DNA from 3 places in the Pseudomonas sp. CGJS7 genome. Region 1 is predicted to be linked to each of the others. Evidence: riboswitches for the same ligand, from Rfam matches in the RefSeq annotation. Region 1 holds a riboswitch; each other region holds the start of a gene.
The links. Region 1 has a riboswitch for thiamine pyrophosphate ahead of thiC (phosphomethylpyrimidine synthase ThiC). Riboswitches for the same ligand answer to the same signal wherever they lie in the genome.
Positions count from the first base shown of each region.

Region 2: linked by a shared signal. The riboswitch ahead of V7787_RS00335 (TenA family protein) and the one ahead of thiC (phosphomethylpyrimidine synthase ThiC) in region 1 are both predicted to bind thiamine pyrophosphate.
Region 3: linked by a shared signal. The riboswitch ahead of thiC (phosphomethylpyrimidine synthase ThiC) and the one ahead of thiC (phosphomethylpyrimidine synthase ThiC) in region 1 are both predicted to bind thiamine pyrophosphate.

Region 1 is NZ_JBAMDI010000053.1:15,992-20,156, reverse strand. It holds gene V7787_RS27500 (M23 family metallopeptidase) at 1-730, shown strand, start outside; gene V7787_RS27495 (hypothetical protein) at 753-1,394, opposite strand; TPP riboswitch at 1,493-1,601, shown strand; gene thiC (phosphomethylpyrimidine synthase ThiC) at 1,693-3,570, shown strand; gene V7787_RS27485 (ion channel) at 3,837-4,165, shown strand, end outside.
Region 2 is NZ_JBAMDI010000001.1:77,583-81,747, forward strand. It holds gene V7787_RS00330 (Ig-like domain-containing protein) at 1-1,961, opposite strand, end outside; TPP riboswitch at 2,203-2,317, shown strand; gene V7787_RS00335 (TenA family protein) at 2,396-3,043, shown strand; gene tenA (thiaminase II) at 3,040-3,705, shown strand; gene codB (cytosine permease) at 3,935-4,165, shown strand, end outside.
Region 3 is NZ_JBAMDI010000060.1:11,186-15,350, reverse strand. It holds gene V7787_RS29455 (TolC family outer membrane protein) at 1-1,283, opposite strand, end outside; TPP riboswitch at 1,444-1,550, shown strand; gene thiC (phosphomethylpyrimidine synthase ThiC) at 1,705-3,585, shown strand; gene cytX (putative hydroxymethylpyrimidine transporter CytX) at 3,730-4,165, shown strand, end outside.

The sequences.
Region 1 (4,165 bases):
CGCGGTGACCGTGGCCCGGGCCAATCCGCTGCAGGCGCTGTTCGAACGTTCCGGCGCCAGCGAGTACAGCGCGGCGCTGAGCGGCGACGGCGAGTTCCAGTTGGTCTACGGCCGTTTGTTCAACGAAGCGCGCAAGGCGCAAGCGCCGTCGGCGCGTTTCGCCAAGGCCGGCCCGGACGTGCAACCGCTCTCGCCCAACGGCCTGCTGCAGTTCCCGTTCCCGCGCGGCGCGCGCTGGCATGTCGGCGGCGCCCACACCAACACCGGCTCGGGCAACTACCCGATGTCCTCGCTGGACATGTCGCTGGGCGGCGGCTGGGGCAGCAACCAGAACAACGTCTGGGTGTCGGCGTCGGCGGCGGGTTCGTTCAAGCGCCATTCCTCGTGCTTCGCCGAGGTGGTGCATAGCGGCGGCTGGTCGACCACCTACTACCACCTGATGAACATCCAGTACAACACCGGCGCCAACGTGTCGATGAACACCGCCATCGCCAATCCGGCCAATACCCAGGCGCAGGCGCTGTGCAACGGCGGCAGCTCGACCGGCCCGCACGAGCATTGGTCGCTCAAGCAGAACGGCAGCTTCTATCACCTCAACGGCACGTATCTGTCGGGCTATCGCATCACCGCCACCGGCAGCAGCTACGACACCAACTGCAGCCGGTTCTATCTGACCAAGAACGGTCAGAACACCTGCTACGGCTGGTACACCAACCCGGGCCCGAACTAAGGCCCGCGCCGTGCCCGCGTCCTCAGCCGCCCCACGGCGGCGGGGGCGCGGGTATCGGTTGGGTCAGATCGAACTCGACCCGGAACAGGCGGCCGGGGCGGGCGAGTTCGTAGATAAAACGCTGCGAGTCGATCTCCACCGCCCAAACGTTCGGCACCGAGACTTCGCGGCCGAGTTTGCGGAACAGCGCGCGGCTGTGCGCATCGGCGGGGAATTCGTAGCGGCCGGCTTTGTCGCCGGCGATCAGGTCGCCGCCGTACTGAGTCAATTGATCTTCGCTGCCGTCGCGGTGGCGGTGATCGTGCTTGAAACTCAAGCCATCGCCGGTGCGCGCGAACACCCAGGTGCGCGAATGGTCGTCGCCGACATGGAACGGGACGCGGACGGCGTCGTCCTTGCAACCGCGCACGTGCATGACCAGGGTCTTGCCGGCGAACGGATCGTCGGCGGCGGCCGGCGTATTGGCGACGATGCGGCCGGCGAAGGCCTTGCCGCACAAGCCCTGCAGCGCCACTACCAAATCCTTGCCGCGGGCGGCGGTGGCTTCCATCCCCGGCGAGGGCGGCGGCAGCACTACGACTCGGTCCATGGGGCCGCAGGCGCTCAGCAGCAAGGCCAGCAGGGCGAGCGGGGCAAGGGAGCGGGGCAGGCGGGATGGGTTCATGCCGGCACGCTAGCGGGCCGGCACCGCGCCGGCAAGGCGGACCGAGAGCAAGGGCGGCGGCGAGATTGGCGCCCGGCGCCGTTTCCAGGTCTAATGCACGCTTGAAGCGGGGGTACCGCGACGGGCCTGAACGGCCGTCCGGTTGAGACAGTCCCTTCGAACCTGATGCGGTTGAGACCGCCGTAGGGAAGCTTCGCAGGACGCGATCTGGCGTCCGCGCGCCCGCTTTGTGCGAGTCGAACTCGCAACGCCGCACCCGTGTGTGTGCGGCTTTCCCCTCCAAAGCGGACCAATTGCCATGAATGCGGTGCCCTCCGAACTGATCCAGCAAGCCGAGCAACTCTCGGCAGACGTCACTCGCCCGATCCCCGGTTCGCGCAAGATCTACGTGCAAGGCTCGCGCGCGGACTTGCAGGTGCCGATGCGCGAGATCGAACTCGCCCGCACGCCGACCATCTTCGGCGGCGAAGACAACGCACCGCTGGCGGTGTACGACACCTCCGGCGCGTATACCGATCCCAACGCGCGCATCGACCTCGCCTCGGGCCTGGCGCCGCTGCGCGCGGCCTGGATCGCCGAGCGCGGCGACACCGAGCTGCTGAGCGGCCTGTCCTCGGAGTTCGGCCGCAAGCGCGAGCACGACCCCAAGCTGGCGCACGTGCGCTTCGGCAACCGGCCGCTGCCGCGCCGCGCCGTCGCCGGCGCCAACGTCACCCAGATGCATTACGCGCGCCGCGGCATCGTCACGCCGGAAATGGAGTACATCGCGATCCGCGAGAACCAGCGGCTGGAATCGATCCGCGAAGCGCACCTGCTCAATCAGCACCCGGGCCAGAGCTTCGGCGCCGATATCCAGAAGATCATCACCCCCGAGTTCGTCCGCGACGAAGTCGCGCGCGGCCGCGCGATCATCCCCAACAACATCAATCACCCCGAAAGCGAGCCGATGATCATCGGCCGCAACTTCCTGACCAAGGTCAACGCCAACATCGGCAATTCCGCGGTGTCTTCGGGCATCGCCGAGGAAGTGGAGAAGCTGGTGTGGTCGATGCGCTGGGGCGGCGACACGGTGATGGACCTGTCGACCGGCAAGCACATCCACGAAACCCGCGAGTGGATCATCCGCAATTCGCCGGTGCCGATCGGTACGGTGCCGATCTATCAGGCGCTGGAGAAGGTCGACGGCCGCGCCGAAGAACTCAACTGGGAGATCTTCCGCGACACCCTGATCGAACAGGCCGAGCAGGGCGTGGATTACTTCACCATCCACGCCGGCGTGTTGCTGCGTTACGTGCCGCTGACCGCCAAGCGCGTCACCGGCATCGTCTCGCGCGGCGGCTCGATCCTGGCCAAGTGGTGCTTGGCGCACCACAAGGAAAACTTCCTCTACACCCACTTCGAAGACATCTGCGAAATCATGAAGGCCTACGACGTGGCCTTCTCGCTCGGCGACGGCTTGCGCCCGGGTTCGATCGCCGACGCCAACGACGCGGCCCAGTTCGGCGAGTTGGAAACCCTGGGCGAGCTGACCCAGATCGCCTGGAAGCACGACGTGCAGACCATGATCGAAGGCCCCGGCCACGTGCCGATGCAGTTGATCAAGGAAAACATGGAAAAGCAGCTGGAGGTGTGCGGCGAAGCGCCGTTCTACACCCTCGGCCCGCTGACCACCGACATCGCGCCGGGTTACGACCACATCACCAGTGCGATCGGCGCGGCGATGATCGGTTGGTACGGCACCGCGATGCTTTGTTACGTCACGCCCAAGGAGCATTTGGGCCTGCCGAACAAGCACGATGTGCGCGAAGGTTTGATGGCGTACAAGATCGCCGCGCACGCGGCCGATCTGGCCAAGGGCCATCCGGGCGCGCAGGCGCGCGACAACGCGATGAGCAAGGCGCGGTTCGAGTTCCGTTGGGAAGATCAGTTCAATATCGGCCTGGATCCGGAGCGGGCGCGCGAGTACCACGATGAAACGCTGCCGAAGGATGCGCACAAGGTCGCGCATTTCTGCTCGATGTGCGGGCCGCATTTCTGTTCGATGAAGATCACCCAGGATGTGCGCGAGTACGCCAAGGAGCATGGCGTGGAGGAAACCGCCGCGTTGAGCGAGGGCATGGCGGAGAAGGCGGCGGAGTTCCGGGCGCAGGGTGCTGAGGTTTACAAGCGCGCTTGATCGCACGGCTGGCGCGTCGCTTGAGGCGGCGCGCCGGCGATGGGGCTTTGGGGGTTGCCGCTAAAAGCAAATCCCCCTCAATCCCCCTTTTTCAAAGGGGGAAGACAAGCAGGGGCGCGGTACTCGACGCAGCGTCCAGCCACCACGCCTCAACCCGAAGCACCTCCCCCTTTGAAAAAGGGGGATTGAGGGGGATTTGCTCTTAGCTTCTTAGCTTCTGCCGCAACCCTCTGTCGGCCCCGCGGCAACTCCTGCAAACTCCCGCCATGAGCGAACTCAGCTACGCATCCCTCAAATGGCGCGTCATCGCCCGCCGGCATCCCTCGGCGTTCCTGCTGGCGGCGCAGTTGCTGAGCATGCTGGCCTATCCCTTGTTCGAACCCGCCGGCGGCGGCCGGGTGGTGTTCGGCGCGTTCGGCGTATTGGTGCTGGCGCTGGCGGTGTGGGTGGTCAACCGCAGCCCGGCGATCAAATGGATCGCCTGGATCATCGCGGTGCCGGCGTTCGCGTTGTCGGTGCTGTCGGTGCTGATCGAAAGCCCGGGCCTGCTGGTGCTGTCCTCGGCGCTGGAAGCGGCGCTGTACTTCTACGCGGC
Region 2 (4,165 bases), on a different contig from region 1:
CCGGAGTCGTGCTCCATCAGGTTGACGAAGTACAGCTTGTCGCCTGCCTTGATGCCGTTCTTGGCGAAGTTGATGATGATGTCGTAGCGCTCGGCAATGGCCTGCACCGGCAAGACGCCGTTGTTGTCCTGCAGGTTGCCGTCACCATTGAGGTCCATCGTGCCGTCGAATGGCACCGCGTGTTCCATGATGTTGCCGTCGTTGGCGATCATGTGGAACGGCACCCGCGCATACGACAGGTTGGAGCCGGACGGGCCTTTGAACTCACCACTGGTACCGGCAATCTCCCGCACCACGGCGAACTTGAAGTAGCGTGACACCGAGCCGTTGAGGAGACGGAAACGGTAACTGCGCGCACGCACCTTGAGCCTGGGCTTGTACTGCCAGTTGACCAGAATCTGGTCAGCGAGGAAGCCGTCCGTGTTGAACGGGTTGAACCACAGCTGGCCATTGGCATCCCAGGCTTTGTCGGCAATCACCAGGTTGACGTCATAGTCACGGTTCCCCCAAGGCATGGCTGAACCGCTTGGGAAGCGCAGGTTGACGCCGTCCTGCAGGGCCTCGTTGCCGCGGTCCAGGGCGCTGTAGTAGTTCATCATCACGGCGTTGCCCTTGTAGACGTTCTGCGCCGTGAAATCCATCATGTGGTCGTGGAACCAGTGGGTACTCATGGTTTCGCGCCAGTCGCCACGAATCTTGATGCTGCCGTTCTCGCAGGTTTTCAGGCCCGGTGAACCATCGTTGACGAACAAGGTTTCACCCGGCGAGCAGGGGAAAGCGGCACGCGGGTCCTGGGCACGGGTGTTGATGGTGTCGTAGCCGGCCAGCTGCACCGGCCACCGGTAGTCGTAATACTGGCCAGGGAAGAAGTACGCGTTGGCAAAGCCGTCGCTTTCGGCCGGGGAGTGGCCGTTGTGCTCGTGGGTCGAGATGGTATGCAGGCCAAAGCCACCGTTGGCCGAGGGGTCAATTGGCAGGGCGTTGTAATGGCGCATCAGGATCGGCTGGCCGTAGCGCACCATCAGCAGCTTGGGCGGGAAAGTGCCGTCGAAGGTCCACAGCGATTTGTGGTTTTGCAGCGGCATGTTCGGATGGAAGCGTGTGTCGATGCCCTTGGTGGTGCCCAGCGTGGTCGGAATGTCGGAGGTCTGGTAGTACAGGCCTCCCGGGGCGAATTCACCGACGGCATAGTTGTGCAGTTGCTTGCGGTCGCGCAGGCCGAGGTTGATGCGCGCACCGGCCTGGGCGGTCTTGAACGCTGCCTGCGGGTAGAACTCGTTCCAGCGCTGGTGCGACCAGCCTTTTCCTGGTGGCCGGCCTTCAGCGGGCGAGCCGACCGGCTGGCGGTTGAGGAACATCTCGATCTGCGCCTTCCATGGGTTGCGGTCCAGCACGTTGGCGTACTGGGTCGGGAACGGGTACAGCCCGGGTTGCTTGAGAAACGCTTCCAGTGCGTTGCCACTGGGGCCGCTGCGTGCCACCACGTTGGGGTCTTGGGCGGGGGCCGCGCCGAGGGTCGGTACCGGGAAGCTCAGATCGGGCACCGGCGTGGTCGGGTCGAGCTTCTCTGGTCCGAATTCTTCGAACAGCAACAGTTGCTGGGTGAAAGGTTGCGCACCGAACAACGGGCTGGGTTTGCCGTTGGTAGGGTACTTGTCCGACGTTTGCAGGGCAGGCGGCAGCACGTTGTCGGTGCGTACCGTGTTGCGGTCGCCATACACGCCATCGGTCAGCTCCAGCGAGCCTTCGTTGGCCTCCGGCATGGTGTTCAGCTCAAGCAAGGCAGCGGTCGGGTCGTCCGGCTGGTCGGTGTAGGCCGACGGGTCGGTCGGCGGTGGCATGCTGTTGTCGTCGAGGGGGGCTGCCATGGCCGTGATCAACCCGAGGCTGATCATCAGCGCAGTGACGGAGGATAGATGGAACGCGCGTCTGGACGCGTGACTCGCAGCAGGTGTTTTCATTGGCTTAAGCCTCTTTTGCGGCCGTAGGGCCTTAAGCCATCAATGGCGTTTTGCCCGTTAAATGGCCATCAGCAACAGCTATGCCAACAGATATTTCAGTAATGCTTTGACATACAAAACCTTGCAGTGTCTGGCGTGCACTAAAAAATGGAGCGTCAAGAATGGGGACAGATACCCATTAGCGGGTCAGCATTGCCCACAGTTTGGGGAGTGACATGCGCGGCGCCCTCGGGTATACCTGAGCGCTACCAAGGGGAGCCCGGCAATGGGCTGAGAAACCGCTGAACGCCACAGCGCGGTGACCCTTCGAACCTGATCCGGATCATGCCGGCGAAGGGATGGGGCTTGTAACCTGCCTTTTTGCCGGCCTCACTGCGAGGCCAGTCCATGTCAATTGCCAAGGTCTCGCTGTCACCCTCATCAAGGACAGCAACATGACCGAACGTTTCAGCCAGTCCCTGCGCCGCCAGAGCGAGCCGACCTGGTCGGCGGCCGTTGGCCACCGTTTCGTGACCCGATTGTGCGACGGCAGCCTGCCTGACCCGATCATGGTCGACTACCTGGTTCAGGACCACCGTTTCCTCGACAGCTTCGTGACCCTGCTAGGCGCGGCCATCGCCACCGCTGACACGTTTGAAGCCCGCCTGCGTTTCGGCCGCTTTGCCGGGATGATCTGCAGTGACGAGAACACATACTTCCTGCGTGCCTTCGAGGCCTTGGGTGTCAGCCCGGCGCAACGCAGTGAACCGGCCGATACCGCGCCTACCGCAGGTTTCAAGGCGATCATGCGCGAAGCGGCAGCCACCCGTTCCTATGCAGCGGCACTGGCGGTGCTGAACGTTGCCGAAGGCCTGTACCTGGACTGGGCGCTCAAGGCGCCGAAACCGATGCCGGACAACTTCGTCCATGCCGAGTGGATTACCCTGCATGACAACCCGGCATTCCAGGCATTCGTCGCTTTCCTGCAGGCCGAGCTGGACCGCGTCGGCCCGCAGGAGGCCGCATTGGCAAGTGACTTCTACCAGCGCACGGTGGCGCTGGAGCTGGCTTTCTTCGATGCAGTTTATCCGGAGGGCAAATGAGCATGGATATCTTCGAGCGCCTCAAGGCTGCTGCCACACCACAATGGAACCGCTACGTAGACCATGATTTCGTGCGGCAGATGGGCGAGGGCACGCTGAGCGAGGAAGCGTTCCGGACCTACCTTGTGCAGGATTACCTGTTCCTGATCCAGTTCGCCCGCGCCTGGGCGCTGGCCGCCTACAAAAGCCGCCGCCCGGCCGACATTCGTGCAGCGCAGGCCGGGCTGTCGGCGATCCTGGATGAAACCGAGCTGCACTTGCGCCTGTGCGCGCGCTGGGGCTTGACCCAGGCAGACATCGAGGCCGCGCCAGAGCATCAGGCCACGGTGGCATACACCCGTTATGTGCTGGACTGCGGCGCAGCCGGCGACCTGCTGGAGCTGCATGTGGCACTGGCACCTTGCGTGATCGGCTATGCCGAAATCGGCCGGACCCTGGCCGGGCGCATTGGCGACTTGAGCAATCACCCCTACCGCGAGTGGATTGGCGAGTATGCCGGGGAGGGCTACCAAGGGGTGGCCGCAGCAGCGCGCAAGCACCTGGACGAACTGGCAGCGCGCAGCATGACCGAGCAGCGGTTCGCCGAACTGGCAGGGATTTTTGGACAGGCCTCTAGCCTGGAGGCTGATTTCTGGCAAATGGGGTTGGACGGGACCGTGTAAACCGCCGTGGGCTGGGTGATTACTACCCAGCCCAGGCCCGCTTTGGTGCATGGGCGCCTCAAAATAAGTCGTCCCGCACACTTCAGATCGTCAGATCGCAGCTTTAATGTGCACAGTGCATATGGATTTCTGGGCGAGCAGCCCGATTTCTTCCGGGTGGCGGCGCAGGGAAAAGCGGCCCGCATATTGCTCTTTCTGCTCCCAACTACACACCCGGAGCCCCCGTGCAATGAGCTCACCCAGCGAATTTCCCCTCAGCGAAGCCCCCCAGTCCGCCCGCAAGGGCCTGCTGCCGATCGCGATGGTCTTGTTCAGCTTCACCTTCTTTACCGGCACGATGTTCGCCGGCGGCAAGCTGGGCATGGCATTCAGTTTTGTCGACATGCTGTGGGTGGCTACCCTCGGCAACAGTTTGCTTGCCTTGTATGCCGCAGTGTTGGCCTTCATTGCCTCGCGCAGC
Region 3 (4,165 bases), on a different contig from region 1:
TCGAGGATGTAGTCGTAACGGCTATTGTTGTAGTCGCGCACCGAGGTGTACAGCTGGCGCTGGGCATCAAGCACGTCGACGATGTTGCGGGTACCGACCTGGTAGCCGATTTCGGTGGCTTCCAGCGCGCTCTGGTTGGAAATGATCGACTGCTTGCGCGCCTGTACCTGTTCCACATCGGTGTTCACTGCGCGGTGCAGGTTGCGGGTGTTTTCCACGACCTGGCGGCGCAGGCTTTCACGCTGTTGCTCGCTCTGGCTCAGGCGCTGGTAAGCCTCGCGTACCTGCGAGCTGGTCAGGCCGCCACTGTAGATCGGTATGTTCAGTTGCAGGCCAACGCTGGTCTGCTCGACGTCGCCGCCGTAGCGCACGTTTTGCTGCGGCGCCGGGTTGGTGAAGCCAAGGCTGTCGTTGTCACCCTTCTGGTACTTGGCCACGGCGTCCAGTGTCGGTGCATGCCCGGCCTTGCGCTGACGCAGGGTCTCTTCTGCGGCAGAAACCGCGTAGTTGGTGGCCAGCAGGTTGAGGTTCTGGCGCCCGGCGGTTTCGACCCAGGCTTTGGCATCGTTGGGCGTTGGCACTTGTACCGGCAGGCTATGCACCACGCCCTGGATAGAGGTGTACTCACGGTTGGTCAGGGTTACCAGGGCCTCGAAGGCATCCTGCACCTGGCGTTCGGCGATGATCCGGTTGGCCCGTGCAGTGTCATAACTGGCTTGGGATTGCAGCACGTCGGTCTTGTCCGAAAGGCCCACGTCGAAACGCTCGTTGGACTGGTCCAACTGGCGCTTGAAGGCGGCTTCTTCTGCCTTGGTGGCGGCCAGGTTGTCCTGGGCGCGGAGGACGGCGAAGTAGTTTTGCGCGGTTTGCAGGATCAGGTTTTGCTCGGTCGCCGACAGCTCCAGGGCTGCCTGTTCGTTGACTGCTTCGGCGGCTTGCAACTGGAACCAGCGATCAGCGCGGAAGATCGGCTGAGCCAGGGTCGCGCTCCAGGCGTTGCCGCTGCGATTGGACGTGATGGATGGCTCGTCCAGCTTGGTGCGGGTGTTCATCATCTCGGCACCGGCCGACAGGTTTGGCAGCAACCCGGCGCGGGCCTGCGGCACCACTTCGCGGCGCGCCCCGTAATCGGCGCGGGCTGCAGCCAGGTCGGCGTTGTTGTCCACTGCTTCCTGGTAGACGCTGACCAGATCGGTTTTGACTGTCGAGGGCACGTCCGCTGCCCAGACCACTCCGTTGGACGCACAAGACACGGCTATCGCCAGTGAGAGTTTGCGCAGCATAGAGGCAATCCTTGTACGAAATTTAATTACTGAACTGTTGAGTATCGAGCGATGGGCCAGTGTAGTGCCATGCGCACCCGGCAACAATCGCTCGGTGTGCCTTTCATCATCCGCGCATTTACCTGCTTGGCTTTGCTGACCACTCCAGTCTAGACTGCGCATGTTCTTGTCGGGGTGCCTTGAAGCAAAGGCTGAGATCGCAGAGGTGCGGATCCCGTTGAACCTGATCAGGTTAGCGCCTGCGTAGGGAACAAGATTGCTCGCCTTCCCGGGGAGCCTCTTGTGCCAGGTCCGGGATTGTCACAGCTGCATACAGCTTCAGGCACCCCCATGTCCGGCACTGCACCCAAAGAGGGTGCGTCCGCGCGTTTCAGGTTCACCCCGACATTCCACTGCTAGGAAGCCGTCAGGAGAGCCTGTGATGACCAAACAAGAAAAAGCGATCAACCTCAGCGAATCGGCACAAGTCGATCAGCAGTCCGTGCAACCCTTCCCGCGTTCGCGCAAGGTGTATGTCGAAGGCTCGCGCCCGGACATCCGTGTCCCCATGCGTGAAATCAGCCTGGATGACACCCCGACCGATTTCGGCGGCGAGTCCAACGCCCCGGTGCTGGTGTATGACACGTCTGGCCCGTACACCGACCCCGACGTGATCATCGACGTGCGCAAAGGCCTGGCCGATGTGCGTTCGGCGTGGATCGAAGCCCGCGGTGACACCGAGCGCCTGGAAGGCCTGAGCTCCGACTTCGGCCAGCAGCGCCTGAACGATGCAGAGCTGGCCAAGCTGCGTTTCGCCCATGTGCGCAACCCGCGTCGTGCCAAGGCCGGCGCCAACGTCTCGCAGATGCACTATGCCCGTCAGGGCATCATCACCGCCGAAATGGAATACGTGGCCATCCGCGAAAACATGAAGCTGCAGGAGGCCCGCGCCGCCGGCCTGCTGAATGAGCAACATGCCGGCCACAGCTTCGGTGCCAACATCCCGAAAGAAATCACCCCTGAATTCGTTCGCCAGGAAATCGCCCGTGGCCGCGCGATCATTCCGGCCAACATCAACCACCCGGAAGTAGAGCCGATGATCATCGGTCGCAACTTCCTGGTGAAGATCAACGGTAACATCGGCAACAGCGCCCTGGGTTCCTCGATCGAGGAAGAGGTGGCCAAGCTGACCTGGGGCATCCGCTGGGGCTCGGACACGGTCATGGACCTGTCCACCGGCAAGCACATCCACGAAACCCGCGAGTGGATCATTCGCAACTCGCCGGTGCCGATCGGTACCGTGCCGATCTACCAGGCCCTGGAAAAGGTCAACGGCGTGGCAGAGGACCTGACCTGGGAACTGTTCCGCGACACCCTGATCGAGCAGGCCGAACAGGGCGTGGACTACTTCACCATTCACGCCGGTGTGCTGCTGCGCTATGTGCCCCTGACCGCCAAGCGGGTCACCGGCATCGTCAGCCGCGGTGGCTCGATCATGGCCAAGTGGTGCCTGGCGCACCACAAGGAAAACTTCCTGTACACCCACTTCGACGAAATCTGCGAAATCATGAAGGCCTACGACGTCAGCTTCTCGCTGGGCGACGGCCTGCGCCCTGGCTCGATTGCCGACGCCAACGACGCCGCGCAATTCGGTGAGCTGGAAACCCTCGGCGAGCTGACCAAGATTGCCTGGAAGCACGACGTGCAATGCATGATCGAAGGCCCCGGCCACGTGCCGATGCAATTGATCAAAGAGAACATGGACAAGCAGCTGGAGTGCTGCGACGAGGCGCCGTTCTACACCCTCGGCCCACTGACTACCGACATCGCGCCGGGTTACGACCACATCACCTCGGGCATTGGTGCGGCGATGATCGGCTGGTTCGGTTGCGCCATGCTCTGCTACGTCACGCCGAAGGAGCACCTGGGCCTGCCGAACAAGGACGACGTCAAGACCGGCATCATCACCTACAAGATCGCCGCGCATGCCGCCGACCTTGCCAAGGGCCACCCGGGTGCACAGATTCGCGACAACGCCTTGTCCAAGGCGCGTTTCGAGTTCCGTTGGGAAGACCAGTTCAACCTGGGCCTCGACCCGGACACCGCCCGTGCTTTCCACGACGAGACCCTGCCGAAGGAATCGGCCAAGGTCGCGCACTTCTGCTCGATGTGCGGGCCGAAGTTCTGCTCGATGAAGATCACCCAGGAAGTGCGTGAGTACGCTGCCAAGATCGAGGCCGTGGATGTGACGGTCGAGCAAGGCATGCGTGAGCAGGCCGAGCGGTTCCGCCAGGAAGGCAGCCAGCTGTACCACAAAGTCTAAACCGCAGCACCTTACCCTGTGGGAGCGGGCTTGCCCGCGAAGCAAGCACTGCGGTGCATGGCACCGGCTTTGCCGGTGTTCGCGGGCAAGCCCGCTCCCACAGGGTGGTGTATGCCACTTAACATCACTCCTGCGGACATGACCATGACATCACCCAGCCAGTTCTCTCCCGACCATCCAATCCCCATCCAGCAGCGCATCTTCGGTGCTCGCGACCTGTTTTCACTGTGGTTTTCCCTCGGCATCGGCCTGATGGTGCTGCAGGTCGGCGCTATGCTGGCGCCAGGCCTGGGCCTTGCTGGCGCGGTGCTGGCCATCGCTCTGGGCACCGGTGTCGGTGTGCTGTTGCTGGGGGCGGCGGGGGTTATTGGCAGTGACACCGGGCTGTCCGCCATGGGCACCCTGAAACTCAGCCTGGGCAGCCATGGCGCGCGCTTGCCGGCGCTGCTCAACTTGCTGCAACTGGTGGGTTGGGGCGCTTTCGAGATTATCGTCATGCGCGATGCTGCCAGCTTGCTGGGTGCGCGAGCGTTCGGTGAGGAAAGTGCCTGGAACAGCCCCATGCTCTGGACGCTGTGCT